One region of the Streptomyces nidicola genome, then DNA from elsewhere that is predicted to be linked to it. Evidence: predicted binding sites of a transcription regulator. Region 1 holds the regulator's gene; the other holds the start of a gene.
What was found. The regulator HrcA, encoded in region 1, represses chaperone genes, less so after heat shock. The targets are predictions, from matches to a motif close to TTNGCACTCNGNNNNNCNGAGTGCNAA.
Positions count from the first base shown of each region.

Region 2: a site for HrcA is predicted at 5,287-5,313, ahead of groL (chaperonin GroEL). Genes of this name have one in related genera too.

Region 1 is NZ_JBNBPI010000001.1:6,089,396-6,096,412, reverse strand. Features, by position in the region: gene ACOKM3_RS27495 (nitronate monooxygenase) at 1-242, opposite strand, end outside; gene dnaJ (molecular chaperone DnaJ) at 643-1,782, opposite strand; gene hrcA (heat-inducible transcriptional repressor HrcA) at 1,783-2,799, opposite strand; gene ACOKM3_RS27480 (MBL fold metallo-hydrolase) at 2,931-3,671, shown strand; gene ACOKM3_RS27475 (DUF3097 domain-containing protein) at 3,706-4,527, shown strand; gene hemW (radical SAM family heme chaperone HemW) at 4,561-5,793, opposite strand; gene ACOKM3_RS27465 (SpoIIE family protein phosphatase) at 5,836-7,017, opposite strand, start outside.
Region 2 is NZ_JBNBPI010000001.1:4,425,226-4,432,242, reverse strand. Features, by position in the region: gene ACOKM3_RS20155 (isopeptide-forming domain-containing fimbrial protein) at 1-1,554, opposite strand, end outside; gene ACOKM3_RS20150 (glucosyl-3-phosphoglycerate synthase) at 1,593-2,540, opposite strand; SAM riboswitch class I at 2,702-2,857, shown strand; gene thrC (threonine synthase) at 2,876-4,183, shown strand; gene ACOKM3_RS20140 (ubiquitin-like small modifier protein 1) at 4,219-4,494, shown strand; gene ACOKM3_RS20135 (cold-shock protein) at 4,927-5,133, shown strand; gene groL (chaperonin GroEL) at 5,443-7,017, shown strand, end outside.

The DNA of each region.
Region 1 (7,017 bases):
GTGGCCGGGTCGGCGTGCTCGGTCTGCGGCATGAAGAGGTTGACGCCGAAGGGCCTGGCGGTCAGCGCCCGCGTCTGTTTGATCTCCTGGTACATCCCGTCGGCCGTTTTGTACCCGGCGGCGAGGAACCCGAGGCCGCCCGCTTCGGTCACGGCGGCGACCAACGCGGGGTGTGAAGCGCCGCCCGCCATGGGGGCCTGCACGATCGGAAGCGGGGAGAGATCGGTCAGTGCGGAGGACATGCCCGCATCGTGCCACGTCCCCCGCGACCAACCGAATCGACGTCACGGGGCTCCACCCCGGACCCCGCTGCTCAAGCGCCGCAGGGGCTGGAAATGCCCACCCGCCGCACGACTCGGAGTGTCCGTAAGCCCGCACACGCGCACGCAAACACCCGGCTCCCGCCCACCTCCCACCACCCGCCCCCTCCGGGGGCGTCGGTCCGACGAGGTGCCGCCACCCGCCTTGGGCAATCTGCCGCCTGGGGCGGCAGGGTGGGCAAGGCGGCACCACGGTGCCGCGCGCCCATGACGACGGGCCCGCCCCCGGCGCAGCGACCGGCAACCCGGCGCCGCGCACCGCGGACACGCGTCGGCCCCCGGTGCCGCACACCGGGGGCCGACCTTGCCTACGACGGCCGACTCAACGGCCGTTGAACGCGTCCTTCAGGCGGGAGAAGAGCCCCTGCTGACCCGGCTGGAACTGCCCCGTGGGCCGCTCCTCGCCGCGCAGCTTGGCAAGCTCCCGCAGCACCCGCTCCTGCTCCGGGTCCAACTTCTGCGGCGTCATGACCTCGACATGCACGATGAGGTCACCACGGCCGCCGCCCCGCAGATGCGTGACACCACGCCCGTGCAGCGGAACCGACTGACCGGACTGCGTGCCCGGCCGGATGTCGATCTCCTCCGTGCCGTCGAGCGTCTCCAGCGGCACCTTCGTGCCGAGGGCCGCCGCCGTCATCGGGATGGTGACCGTGCAGTGCAGATCGTCGCCGCGCCGCTGGAACGTCGGGTGCGGGAGTTCGTGGATCTCCACGTACAGGTCACCGGCGGGGCCGCCACCGGGGCCGACCTCGCCCTCACCCGCGAGCTGGATCCGCGTCCCGTTGTCCACACCGGCCGGGATCTTCACGGTCAGCGTCCGACGGGAGCGGATGCGCCCGTCGCCCGCGCACTCCGGGCACGGAGTGGGCACGACCGTGCCGAAGCCCTGGCACTGCGGGCACGGCCGCGAGGTCATGACCTGGCCGAGGAAGGACCGCGTGACCTGGGAGACCTCACCGCGACCGCGACACATGTCACAGGTCTGGGCGGAGGTCCCGGGCGCGGCGCCCTCACCGCTACAGGTCGTACAGACCACAGCCGTGTCGACCTGGATGTCCTTGGTGGTGCCGAAGGCCGCCTCGTCGAGCTCGACCTCGAGCCGGATCATGGCGTCCTGGCCGCGCCGCGTACGGGACCGGGGCCCGCGCTGCGACGCCGTACCGAAGAACGCGTCCATGATGTCCGAGAAGTTCCCGAACCCACCGGCGCCGAAGCCACCGGCCCCACCGCCTCCGCCGGCCTGCGACAGGGGGTCGCCCCCGAGGTCGTAGACCTGCTTCTTCTGCGGGTCGGAGAGCACCTCGTAGGCGGCGTTGATCTCCTTGAAGCGCTCCTGAGTCTTCGGGTCCGGATTCACATCCGGGTGAAGCTCACGCGCCAGCCTTCGGAAGGCCTTCTTGATTTCGTCCTGGGAAGCGTCGCGGCGCACGCCGAGTACGGCGTAGTAGTCCGTGGCCACTTACGACTCCGCCAGGATCTGTCCGACGTAACGTGCCACTGCGCGTACTGCTCCCATCGTTCCCGGGTAATCCATGCGGGTCGGTCCGACCACGCCGAGCTTGGCCACTGCCTCGCCGCCCGAACCGTAGCCGACCGACACGACGGACGTGGAGTTGAGTCCCTCATGGGCGTTCTCGTGACCGATCCGTACGGCCATGCCCGAATCCCCCAGCTCGCCAAGGAGCTTGAGGAGCACGACCTGCTCCTCCAAGGCTTCCAGGACGGGCCGGATGGTGAGGGGAAAATCATGTCCGAAGCGGGTGAGATTGGCGGTACCGCCGATCATCAGCCGCTCCTCCGTCTCCTCGACGAGTGTCTCCAGAAGAGTGGAGAGCACCGTGGAGACCGTGCCCCGGTCCTCCTGCTCGAAGGCCTCCGGCAGGTCCTGCACCAGCTGCGGCACGTCGGCGAACCTGCGGCCCGCGACACGGCTGTTGAGCCGGGCCCGCAGGTCCGCGAGGGACGATTCGCCGAACGGCGCCGGGCAGTCGATCATCCGCTGCTCCACGCGCCCGGTGTCCGTGATCAGTACGAGCATCAGACGGGCGGGCGCGAGCGAGAGCAGCTCGACATGGCGCACGGTGGACCGGGTCAGGGACGGGTACTGGACGATCGCCACCTGCCGCGTCAGCTGCGCGAGCAGCCGTACGGTGCGTCCGACGACGTCGTCGAGATCGACGGCGCCGTCCAGGAAGTTCTGGATGGCGCGCCGCTCGGGCGCGGCCATCGGCTTCACGGCGGTGAGCTTGTCGACGAACAGGCGGTAGCCCTTGTCGGTGGGGATGCGCCCCGCACTGGTGTGCGGCTGGGCGATGAATCCCTCGTCCTCCAGGGCCGCCATGTCGTTGCGCACGGTCGCCGGCGAGACCCCGAGCTTGTGCCGCTCGGTGAGCGCCTTGGAGCCGACGGGCTCCTCGGTGCCGACGTAGTCCTGGACGATTGCGCGCAGCACTTCGAGCCTGCGTTCATTGAGCATCGGCGCACACCTCCAGAAACAGCCGTTGCGATCATCCTGTCTTTGGCACTCCCTGTGGGCGAGTGCCAATCGTCCCCGGCTCAGTGTACGGCCGGTGGGTACGGGCCCGGCAAGGGCGCTAGCGTCGAGGTATGGAGCTCGCGCAGCGTATCGACTGGTCCTCGGTGGGATGGGAGGGTCTCGCGCCGAACGTGGGGCGGGTGCGGCTGCCCGGCCTCGACTGCACGAGCGGCCTCGTCGTGGGTGAAGACGCGGCGCTCTTGATCGACACCGGATCCTCACTCCGTGAAGGCGCCCGGCTGCGCGCCGACGTCCGTGCGCTCCTCGGGGCGCACCGGAGAGTGACCCATGTCGCGTTGACCCACCCGCACTTCGACCATGTGCTCGGCACGGCCGCGTTCGCGGGCGTCGAGGTGTACGGGGCGGTGGGCATCGACGTCCTCTTCGAGCGCGGCGCCGAGGGGCTGCGCACGGACGCGGTGCGGCACGGCGTCGACCCGGAGGCGGCCACCGAGGCGGTCGACATCCTCGTCACCCCTCGGCACCGGGTGTGCGGCGAGTGGACGCTCGACCTGGGCGGCGGCCTGACGGTGCTGCTCGCGAACATCGGTCCTGCGCACAGCGGCCACGACCTGGCGGTACTGGTTCCGGGGGCCCCGGAGATCGTCTTCTGCGGCGACCTGGTGGAGGAGTCGGGCGAACCGCAGGCGGGCCCGGACGCGGCGCCGCATCACTGGCCCGCGGCGCTCGACCGACTCCTGGACCTGGGCGGCGAGGACGCGGTCTACATCCCCGGGCACGGTTCGGCGGTGAATGCGCAGTTCGTCCGCGCGCAACGCGCCACATTGGCAGCGCGTTTCGGCGTGTCGTAGCCCTGGCCTGCGCTGTTCTCTTATCGTCTGCCGGATGCGCCAGTACTCTGCCGACCTCACGCCCCCGTGGAAGCGGAACAAGCCGGTCCCCGAGGTCCCGGCCGAACCGGACCTCGTCGTCGAAGAGATCTCGACCGGCTTCTGCGGAGCGGTGATCCGGGTCGAGAAGACGGCGCAGGGTCCGACGGTGACCTTGGAGGACCGCTTCGGCAAGCTCCGGGTGTTCCCGATGGAGCCGCGCGGCTTCATGATCGACGGCAAGGTCGTCACCCTCGTACGCCCCTCGGGCCCGGCCCCGACCCGCCCCGCCCGGAGCGCGTCCGGCTCGGTGGCGGTGCCCGGCGCCCGCGCGCGGGTGGCCCGGGCGGGACGCATCTACGTGGAGGGCAAGCACGACGCGGAGCTCATCGAGCGGGTGTGGGGCCACGACCTGCGCATCGAGGGCGTGGCGGTGGAGTTCCTGGAGGGCGTCGACGACCTCCCGGCGGTCGTCGCCGACTTCAGCCCCGGCCCGGACGCCCGCCTCGGCATCCTGGTCGACCACCTGGTTCAGGGCTCGAAGGAATGGCACATCGCCCAATCGGTGACGAGCGAACACGCGCTGGTCGTCGGCCACCCCTACATCGACATCTGGGAAGCGGTGAAGCCGTCCTCGGTCGGCATCGAGGCGTGGCCCCGCGTCCCGCGCGGCCAGGACTGGAAGACGGGCGTGTGCCGGGCGCTGGGCTGGCGGGTGGCCAACACGGGTGAGGCGTGGCAGCACATCCTGTCCCGGGTCCACACGTACAAGGACCTGGAACCGGAACTCCTCGGCCGCGTGGAAGAACTCATCGACTTCGTCACGGCCCCGGCCTGAACCTGCCCGCCGCGTTGCCCACCCCGGCCCAGGTCAATCCACCAGGTCCCGGACCACCGCGTCCGCCAGCAACCGCCCGCGCAGCGTCAGTACCGCGCGGCCCGCGGCGAACGGTTCCGCCTCCAGCAGACCGTCCGCCAAAGCCTTCCGCGCCGCCGCGAGCCCGGCTTCCCGCAGCAATGACAGCGGGCATCCGTCAAGGAGCCGTAGCTCGAGGAGGATCCGCTCGACCCGGCGGTCCTCCTCCGCGAGGATCTCCCGACCGGCCCCCGGCGAACGCCCGTCCGCGAGCGCCGCCGCGTACGCGCCCGGGTGCTTGACGTTCCACCACCGCACCCCGCCCACATGCGAGTGCGCGCCCGGCCCGGCCCCCCACCAGTCCGCCCCGCGCCAGTACAGCTCGTTGTGGAGGCAGCGCCCGGCCTCTGACGTCGCCCAGTTCGACACCTCGTACCAGTCGAACCCCGCCGCCCCGAGCACCTCGTCGGCGATCAGATAGCGGTCCGCGTGCACGTCGTCGTCGGTCATCGGCACCTCGCCGCGCCGGATCCGCCGCGCGAGCTGCGTACCCTCCTCGACGATCAGCGCGTACGCCGAGACGTGGTCAGGACCCGCCCCGAGCGCCGCGTCCAGCGAGGCCCGCCAGTCGTCGTCCGTCTCGCCCGGCGTGCCGTAGATCAGGTCGAGGTTGACGTGCTCGAACCCGGCCGCCCGCGCCTCCGCGACACAGGCCTCGGGCCGCCCCGGCGTATGCGTACGGTCGAGGACCTTCAGCACGTGCTGCCGCGCGCTCTGCATCCCGAACGAGATCCGGTTGAAGCCCCCGGCCCGCAGCTCCGCCAGGTACGCCGGGTCCACCGACTCGGGGTTGGCCTCGGTCGTGACCTCCGCGTCGTCCGCGAGCCCGAACTCGTCGCGGATCGCCCCCAGCATCCGTACGAGGTCGGCGGCCGGCAGCAGCGTCGGCGTACCGCCCCCGACGAACACGGTCCGGACCGGGCGCGGGTCGTCGCCGAGCACCTTCCGGGCCAGGCGTACCTCGTCGATCAGCGTCTCCGCGTAGTTGTCGCGGGACGCGAGCACGCCGCCCGTACCGCGCAGCTCGGTCGCCGTGTACGTGTTGAAGTCGCAGTACCCGCAGCGCGTGGCGCAGTACGGGACGTGCAGGTAGAAGCCGAGGGGGCGCGAGGCGGCGCCGGCCAGGGCGGACGCGGGCAGCGAACCGTCGTCGGGCACGGGCTCACCGTCGGGAAGTGCGGAAGGCATGCCCCCATTGTCCCGCCTCCGTGGATTCCACCCGCACCACCGTCACTGCGCCTGGAGCACCAGCAGCGCCAGGTCGTCGTCCGGCGGGCTGTCCCCGAAGGCGTGCACGAGCCGCCGGATCCGCTCGACGAGCAGCGGCGCCGTCAGGCCCGCGCACCCGGCGAGCGCCTGCGCGAGCCCGTCCCCGTCGTCGAACTGGAGGGCCCCGCGGCGCCGCTCCGTCACCCCGTCGGTGACGCCCAGGAGCGTGTCCCCGGTGCGCATCACAAACGTTTCGCTCGTGTAGTCCGGGTCGTCGACGACGCCCAGCAGCACCTGGGGCGAGGCCGCGGCGACGACCTCCCCGCCGGGCCGCATGAGCAGCGGCAGCGGGTGCCCGGCGGAGGCGATGGTGCACAGCACACCGTCCTCGGTGGGCGTCAGCTCCCCGTACAGGAGTGACAGGAAGCGGGACGTGGACCCCTCCGGTGGCACGCCCCTGCCGTCGGCCGCGGCGAGCGCGCGGGCCGCCGCGTCGGAGGCCTCGGTCGCGTCGTCGAGCAGCAGCCGGTTGAGCCGGTCGAGGACCTGCGAGACCTGGTACTCCTCGCGTGCGAGCAGCCGCAGCCAGGGCCGTACGAGCCCGATGACGACGGCGGCCTCCGGGCCCTTTCCCTGGACGTCGCCGAGCGCGAAGCACCAGCGTCCGGCGCCGGCCGGGAACACATCGTAGAAGTCGCCGCCGGGTCCTCCCGCCTCCTTCGGCTCGTACACGAGGGCGCTCTTGACGCCGGGGATCTCGGCCATGGAGGTGGGCAGCAGACCGCGCTGGAGGATGCGGCTGATGGTGGCCTGCCGGGTGAAGCGGCGGGCCGCGCTGACGGCGAGGGCGACGCGCCGGCTGAAGTCCTCGACGAGCCCGGTGACCTCGTCGGGGAAGCGGTGCAGCCCGGCCCGTCCGATCAGCAGGATGCCGAGGGCGCGGCCGCCGGCGGAGAGCCGGTAGGCGAGCGCCGAGCCCGTGTCCTGGGTGAGCGGGCTGCCCTGCCCGTCGAAGGGCCAGGGCACGGGGACGGCGCCGGAGAGGCGGTCGGGCAGCCGCGGGGGTTCCTTCTCCAGGAGCCCGCGGAGCTCCTCGGTGCGGTGTTCGTGGGTGTGCCAGACGCGGGCGAGCCGGGGCAGCGGCATCGGGTCCGCGCCGCGCATGTCGTGCTCGACGACGCCCGGCAGGCCGCGCCCCTCCTC
Region 2 (7,017 bases), 1.7 Mb from region 1:
CGGCGCCTCCTGCTGGATGACGGGCGCGATGCCGCACCGCGCGTCCGTGGAGCCCTCCTCGCAGTTGGTGCGCGGAGTGTCGGCCGTGACGCTGTTCGTGAGCTTGCCGTCACCGCTCACCGGGTCGTTGACCTTCACGGAGTACGTGACGGTCGCGGTCTCGCCGGCCGGGATGTCACCGGTGAAGTTGATCTTCGGCTCGGTGTAGTCGACGTCCCCGAGGCTCGCCTCGGCGTCGTCGTTGTACGTCGCGTCGTCGAGGTTCTCGGTGAGGTCATCGGTGAACTTGGCGTTCGGGTACGGCAGTCGGCTGACGTTCTTCGCCTTCACCGTGTACGTGACCGTGTCACCGGGCTCCACCTTCGCCGGGCTCGCCGTCTTGGTGATCTCCAGGTCGGGCACCGGGACGGACAGGGCGAGCGCCGAGGGGACGTAGGTGTCGCCCTTGGTGGAGAAGTCGAGCGTGGTGGACGTCGAGCCGACCGGGATCGGCTCGTCCCCTGCGGCCCGCGTGGAGCCGCTGCCCGAGACGTCGAACTCCTTCGCGTCGATGCTCAGGTTGTTGACCATCTTCGGGTCGAGAGCCCCGTCGTCCTCGGAGACGAAGAAGTTGTTGGTGTTGCCGGTGTGCGCCTCGGGGATGTTCTGGCCGCCCACGGCGAACTTGTCGCCCGGCGTGTTCCAGTCGCCCTCGTACGCGGTGACGCTCGCGTGCGGTGTGCCCGAGGTCCGGTAGAAGCCGTCCACGGTGACCCGGGTGGCGGGGGAGGTGGAGCGCTGGAGGACATGGCCGCCGTAGATGTAGACGTTGCGGCGGTCCGGCGCGTAGGTGTCGTTCGGGGCGTCGTACTTGTAGACGACGGTCATCGACCAGCCGGCCACGCAGCCCTTGCCGGTGGGCGCCCAGATGTCGCCGACCGAGACCGGCACCGGGGTGCCCGTGCCGGTGACGCCGCTGAACAGGCTGGTGACGTCGGCCTCGCCCGTGTAGTAGTGCGGGCCGCTGGTGGCGGCGGGGTCCTGGACCAGGTTCTCGGGGGAGACCTTGGTCGGGGCCGCGCCGTTCACGCCGACCACGGGGGCCGCGTCCAGCGGGGTGCCGGGCGAGGGGTCCACATCGGCGCCCGAGATGTCGCAGCGCTTCAGCTGCGCGCCGCTCGGGCCCTTGTACGTGCCGTCGTTGCCGCCGTAGAAGAGGCGGGCGTAGGCGACCTCGGCGCCGGGCGGGATGGTGACCCGGCCGGTGCTGGAGCCGTAGCCGTCGGTCGTCCCGGCGGTGTTGATCCGCTGCATGACGAACGTGTTGTTGTTGTCCCTGCCCTCGCCGTTCGCGGCGACGGCGCAGCGCCCGGCCATCGTGGCGTCGTCGGTCGGGCAGCCCATGACCGTGTTGCCGATGGTCTTGAAGTCGCCGTAGATCGATTCGTCGTAGCGCTTGGCGAAGGGGGAGACCACGTCCGCGGAGGCGGGACTCGGTGCCAGGCCCGCCAGGCAGGCGGCGAGGGTGGCGGTGACGGCGCACGCCGCCCTGCCCTTGAATTGTCTGAGCCACATAAAGGGCAAGCTAGACAAAACATATGATTATGCGGCGCTTATGCGACGCGACGCTCCGCATACTCACCGATTTCGATCATCGGCGGCCGCTCCTCCGTGTCGACCTCGTGGACACGCGGCTCGAAGCCGCCCTCCCCGCGCTCGAACTGCGTGAGCACCGGCCTGATGAGGTGCCCGCGCGCGAGCCGGAGCTGGGCGGTGCGGTAGATCGCCGCCGCCATCCGCCCCAGCGCCTGCCCGTCCTGGTGCCGGTGCCTGCGCACGCCGACGTCGACCTGGGCGAGCGCGTCGAGGCCCACGGTGTGCAGCGCGTCCACGAGCAGCCCGAGCTCCACGCCGTATCCGACGGGGAACGGGAGCCGCTCGAGCAGCGAGCGCCGGGCCGCGTACTCGCCGCCCAACGGCTGGACGAACCCGGCCAGTTGGGGCCAGTGAAGGTTGAGTATCGGGCGCGCCATCAGCTCGGTGACCCGGCCGCCCTGCCCCGCGGCCCCGGCCAGCGGACGGTCGTACATCGCCTTCACGAAGTCCACGCCCGGCTCGGTGAGCAGCGGACCGACGATCCCGGAGACGAAGTCCGCGGAGAACTCCTTCAGATCGGCGTCGACGAAGCACACGATGTCACCGGAAGTGACGAACAGGGAGCGCCACAGCACCTCGCCCTTGCCGGGCCTTGCCGGGATCCGCGGCAGGATCGTGTCCCGGTGCTCGACGCGCGCCCCGGCGGCCGCCGCGACCTCGGATGTGCGGTCCGTGGAACCGGAGTCGATCACGACGAGCTCGTCGACGAGCGGCACCGCGTCCGTCATCAGCGACCGCCGGATCTCCGAGACGATCTCGCCGACCGTCTCCTCCTCGTTCAGCGCCGGCAGTACGACACTCACCGTCTGACCCGAGGCCTGCTTGGCGGCGACCAACCGGTGCAGCGGATGGTCGGCCACGGACCAGGAGCGCCTGTTCAGCCAGCGCTCGACCTCTTCCAGCACGGTCTGCGTTCCTTCCCTAAGGATCAACATGTGATCCATCTCGCGCATCGGACGACTATCTCAAGGGTCCGGGCCTTCGGTTACAGTCTTGAACAAGGCCGGTGACCATCGCATGTCGGGGGTCGCCCGCAGTAGACAACTGAATCCACACAATCGAATACCGCTCATCCAGAGGGGCAGAGGGATACGGCCCGTTGAAGCCCCGGCAACCCTCCAGCCGGTCTCGTTCCGCACACCGCAGTGCGCCCGCGAGGCTCCCGGCTAGTGAAGGTGCCAAATCCGTCTCGTGGCGAGATGCGTCGCGAGGAAGATGAGGAGAAAGGGCCTCGCCTCTCATGGCTGTACAGACTGTCGCCACCGAAACCGCCGCCACGACGGACTCCGTCGATCTGGGCCCGGCCTCCGGACTTTCCTGCCGCGAGTGCGGCGCCGTCGTCCCGCTCGGCCCCGTCTTCGCCTGCGCCGAGTGTTTCGGGCCTCTGGAAGTCGCGTACGACCTGCCCGTCGGCGACCCCGAGGCGCTCCGCAAGCAGATCGAGGCAGGACCCGCCAACATCTGGCGCTACGCCCCGCTGCTGCCCGTCCCGGCCGACGTCGCCGAGAAGCCGAACCTGAACCCCGGCTGGACCAAGCTCGTCAAGGCCGACAACCTCGGCCGTGAACTGGGCGTCGCCGAGGGCAAGTTGTTCGTCAAGGACGACTCCGGCAATCCCACGCACTCCTTCAAGGACCGCGTCGTCGCGCAGGCCATCGAGGCCGCCCGCGCCTTCGGCTTCACCACGCTGTCCTGCTCCTCCACCGGCAACCTGGCGGGTGCCGTCGGCGCCGCCGCCGCCCGTGCCGGCTTCCGCTCCTGCGTGTTCATCCCGCACGACCTGGAGCAGGGCAAGGTCGTCATGGCCGGTGTCTACGGCGGTGACCTCGTCGCCATCGAGGGCAACTACGACGACGTGAACCGCTTCTGCTCCGAGCTCATCGGCGACCCGCTGGGCGAGGGCTGGGGCTTCGTGAACGTGAACCTCCGCCCGTACTACGGCGAGGGCTCCAAGACGCTCGCGTACGAGATCTGCGAGCAGCTCGGCTGGCAGCTCCCGGACCAGCTGGTCATCCCGATCGCGTCCGGCTCGCAGTTCACGAAGATCGACAAGGGCCTCAAGGAGCTGATCAAGCTCGGCCTCGTCGAGGACAAGCCGTACAAGCTCTTTGGCGCCCAGGCCGAGGGCTGCTCCCCGGTCTCCGTCGCCTACAAGGGCGGCCACGACGTGGTCCGCCCGCAGAAGCCGACCACCATCGCCAAGTCCCTCGCGATCGGCAACCCGGCCGACGGCCCCTACGTCCTCGACATCGCGCGCCGCACCGGTGGCGCCGTGGAGGACGTCAACGACGAGCAGGTCGTCGACGCGATCAAGCTGCTCGCGCAGACGGAGGGCATCTTCGCCGAGACGGCGGGCGGCGTCACGCTGGGTGTCACCAAGAAGCTCATCGAGGCGGGCCTCATCGACCCGTCGCTGACCACGGTGGTCCTGAACACCGGCGACGGTCTCAAGACGCTGGACGCGGTCGCCGAGTCCTCGCAGGCCACCGCCACGATCCGGCCCAACCTGGACGCGTTCCGCGAGGCCGGCCTCGCCACCGACCACTGAGCCCGACCGAACTTGTAGCAACGGGAGTTACCAGCATGAGCGTCAACGTTCGCATCCCCACCATCCTGCGCACCTACACCGGCGGGCAGTCCGAGGTCGCCGCCGAGGGCGCCACCCTCGCCGACGTCATCGCCGACCTGGAGAAGAACCACACCGGCATCGCCGCCCGCGTCCTCGACGACCAGGGCAAGCTGCGCCGCTTCGTGAACGTGTACGTGAACGACGACGACGTCCGCTTCGAGCAGGGCCTCGAGACGGCGACGCCGGACGGCGCGGGCGTCTCGATCATTCCGGCCGTCGCCGGCGGCTGATCTTTTCTACGTCTACGTAGAGTTACCCGAATTGCCCCCTCCGCGAGAGAAGCGGAGGGGGCAATTCTGCATGGTTGAGCGCGGTACAGTTGGGGAAGCTGCTGCGTTTCCCCGCGCGGTGCATGACGGGCGCATATGAGTTCTCGCCCGAAGCCCGGCAAGAAGTAGCCAAAGTGTGCAGCCCTTTCGGGCCTTTTACGGCATTTACGCGGCCCGACTTGCCCAAGGATCCGGTGAGTTGGCCCGGTTTCCCCGATCTGGCGTGCCCAGAATTCTCGTCCGATTGACCTGTTGCAGACGGCAGTTGGGCAGATACATTCAGCCGCGGTCGACGCGTTCCGGCGCACACCCCCATATCCCATGGGGCGTGAGGTCTGACCCGGGTCCGCGAAGTGCGGTCCTGCGCAAGGGCCAGTAATAGGGGAGTTAGGCATGGCTCAGGGCACCGTCAAGTGGTTCAACGCGGAGAAGGGGTACGGCTTCATCGCGGTCGACGGTGGTGCGGATGTTTTCGTCCACTACAGCGCGATTCAGATGGACGGCTACCGCACCCTCGAAGAGGGTCAGCGGGTCGAGTTCGAGATCTCGCAGGGCCAGAAGGGGCCGCAGGCCGACATGGTCCGCGTGGCCGCCGGCTGAACGCGCGCGTCAGACTGCAAGCTTGTACGTCGCACGTTGTGGAGGGCCCGTCTCCCGGGTAACCGGGAGACGGGCCCTTCGCGCTGCGTGCGCTCACCTGCGGATCCGTGACAGGCGCTTGCACTCGCATGGGTCGAGTGCTAATCATTGGGCTTAGCACTCTCCGAGTGAGAGTGACAAAACTTGGATCGGGTCGGTGAGGTCCGGGGGCCGGGTGGTGCAAGGAGCCACAAGGCCCGCAGGCCGTCCGTCGCGGGCACCAGCACGGTCCTTTTGCGTTAGCCACCCCGTCCGGGAGGACCACTTCACATGGCCAAGATCATCGCGTTCGACGAGGAGGCACGGCGCGGCCTCGAGCGCGGCATGAACCAGCTCGCCGACGCCGTCAAGGTGACCCTGGGCCCCAAGGGTCGCAACGTCGTCCTCGAGAAGAAGTGGGGCGCCCCCACGATCACCAACGATGGTGTGTCCATCGCCAAGGAGATCGAGCTCGAGGACCCGTACGAGAAGATCGGCGCCGAGCTGGTCAAGGAGGTCGCGAAGAAGACGGACGACGTCGCCGGTGACGGCACGACGACCGCGACCGTCCTGGCCCAGGCGCTCGTTCGCGAAGGCCTTCGCAACGTAGCCGCCGGCGCCAACCCGATGGCCCTCAAGCGCGGCATCGAGCGCGCCACCGAGGCCGTCTCCGCCGCCCTGCTCGAGCAGGCCAAGGAGGTGGAGACCAAGGAGCAGATCGCCTCCACCGCCTCCATCTCGGCCGCCGACACCCAGATCGGCGAGCTCATCGCCGAGGCCATGGACAAGGTCGGCAAGGAAGGCGTCATCACCGTCGAGGAGTCCCAGACCTTCGGTCTGGAGCTCGAGCTCACCGAGGGTATGCGCTTCGACAAGGGCTACATCTCGGCGTACTTCGCCACCGACATGGAGCGTATGGAGGCCTCGCTCGAGGACCCGTACATCCTGATCGTCAACTCGAAGATCGGCAACGTGAAGGACCTCCTTCCGCTGCTCGAGAAGGTCATGCAGTCCGGCAAGCCGCTGCTGATCATCGCCGAGGACGTCGAGGGCGAGGCCCTGTCGACCCTGGTCGTCAACAAGATCCGTGGCACCTTCAAGTCCGTCGCCGTCAAGGCCCCGGGCTTCGGTGACCGCCGCAAGGCCATGCTCGGCGACATCGCCATCCTCACGGGCGGCACCGTCATCTCCGAGGAGGTCGGCCTCAAGCTGGAGAACGCCGGTCTCGACCTGCTCGGCCGTGCCCGCAAGGTCGTCATCACCAAGGACGAGACGACGATCGTCGACGGCTCCGGTGAGAGCGACCAGGTCCAGGGCCGCGTCAACCAGATCCGCGCCGAGATCGAGAACAGCGACTCGGACTACGACCGCGAGAAGCTCCAGGAGCGCCTCGCCAAGCTCGCCGGCGGCGTGGCCGTCATCAAGGCGGGCGCGGCCACCGAGGTCGAGCTCAAGGAGCGCAAGCACCGCATCGAGGACGCCGTTCGCAACGCGAAGGCGGCCGTCGAAGAGGGCATCGTCGCCGGTGGTGGCGTGGCCCTCCTCCAGGCCTCCGCGGTGTTCGAGAAGCTGGAGCTCGAGGGTGACGAGGCGACCGGCGCCAACGCCGTGAAGCTCGCGCTCGAGGCCCCGCTCAAGCAGATCGCCGTCAACGGTGGTCTCGAGGGTGGCGTCGTCGTGGAGAAGGTGCGCAACCTGACCGTCGGTCACGGTCTGAACGCCGCCACGGGCGACTACGTCGACATGATCGCCGAGGGCATCATCGACCCGGCGAAGGTCACGCGCTCTGCCCTGCAGAACGCCGCGTCCATCGCCGCGCTGTTCCTCACCACCGAGGCCGTCATCGCCGACAAGCCGGAGAAGGCT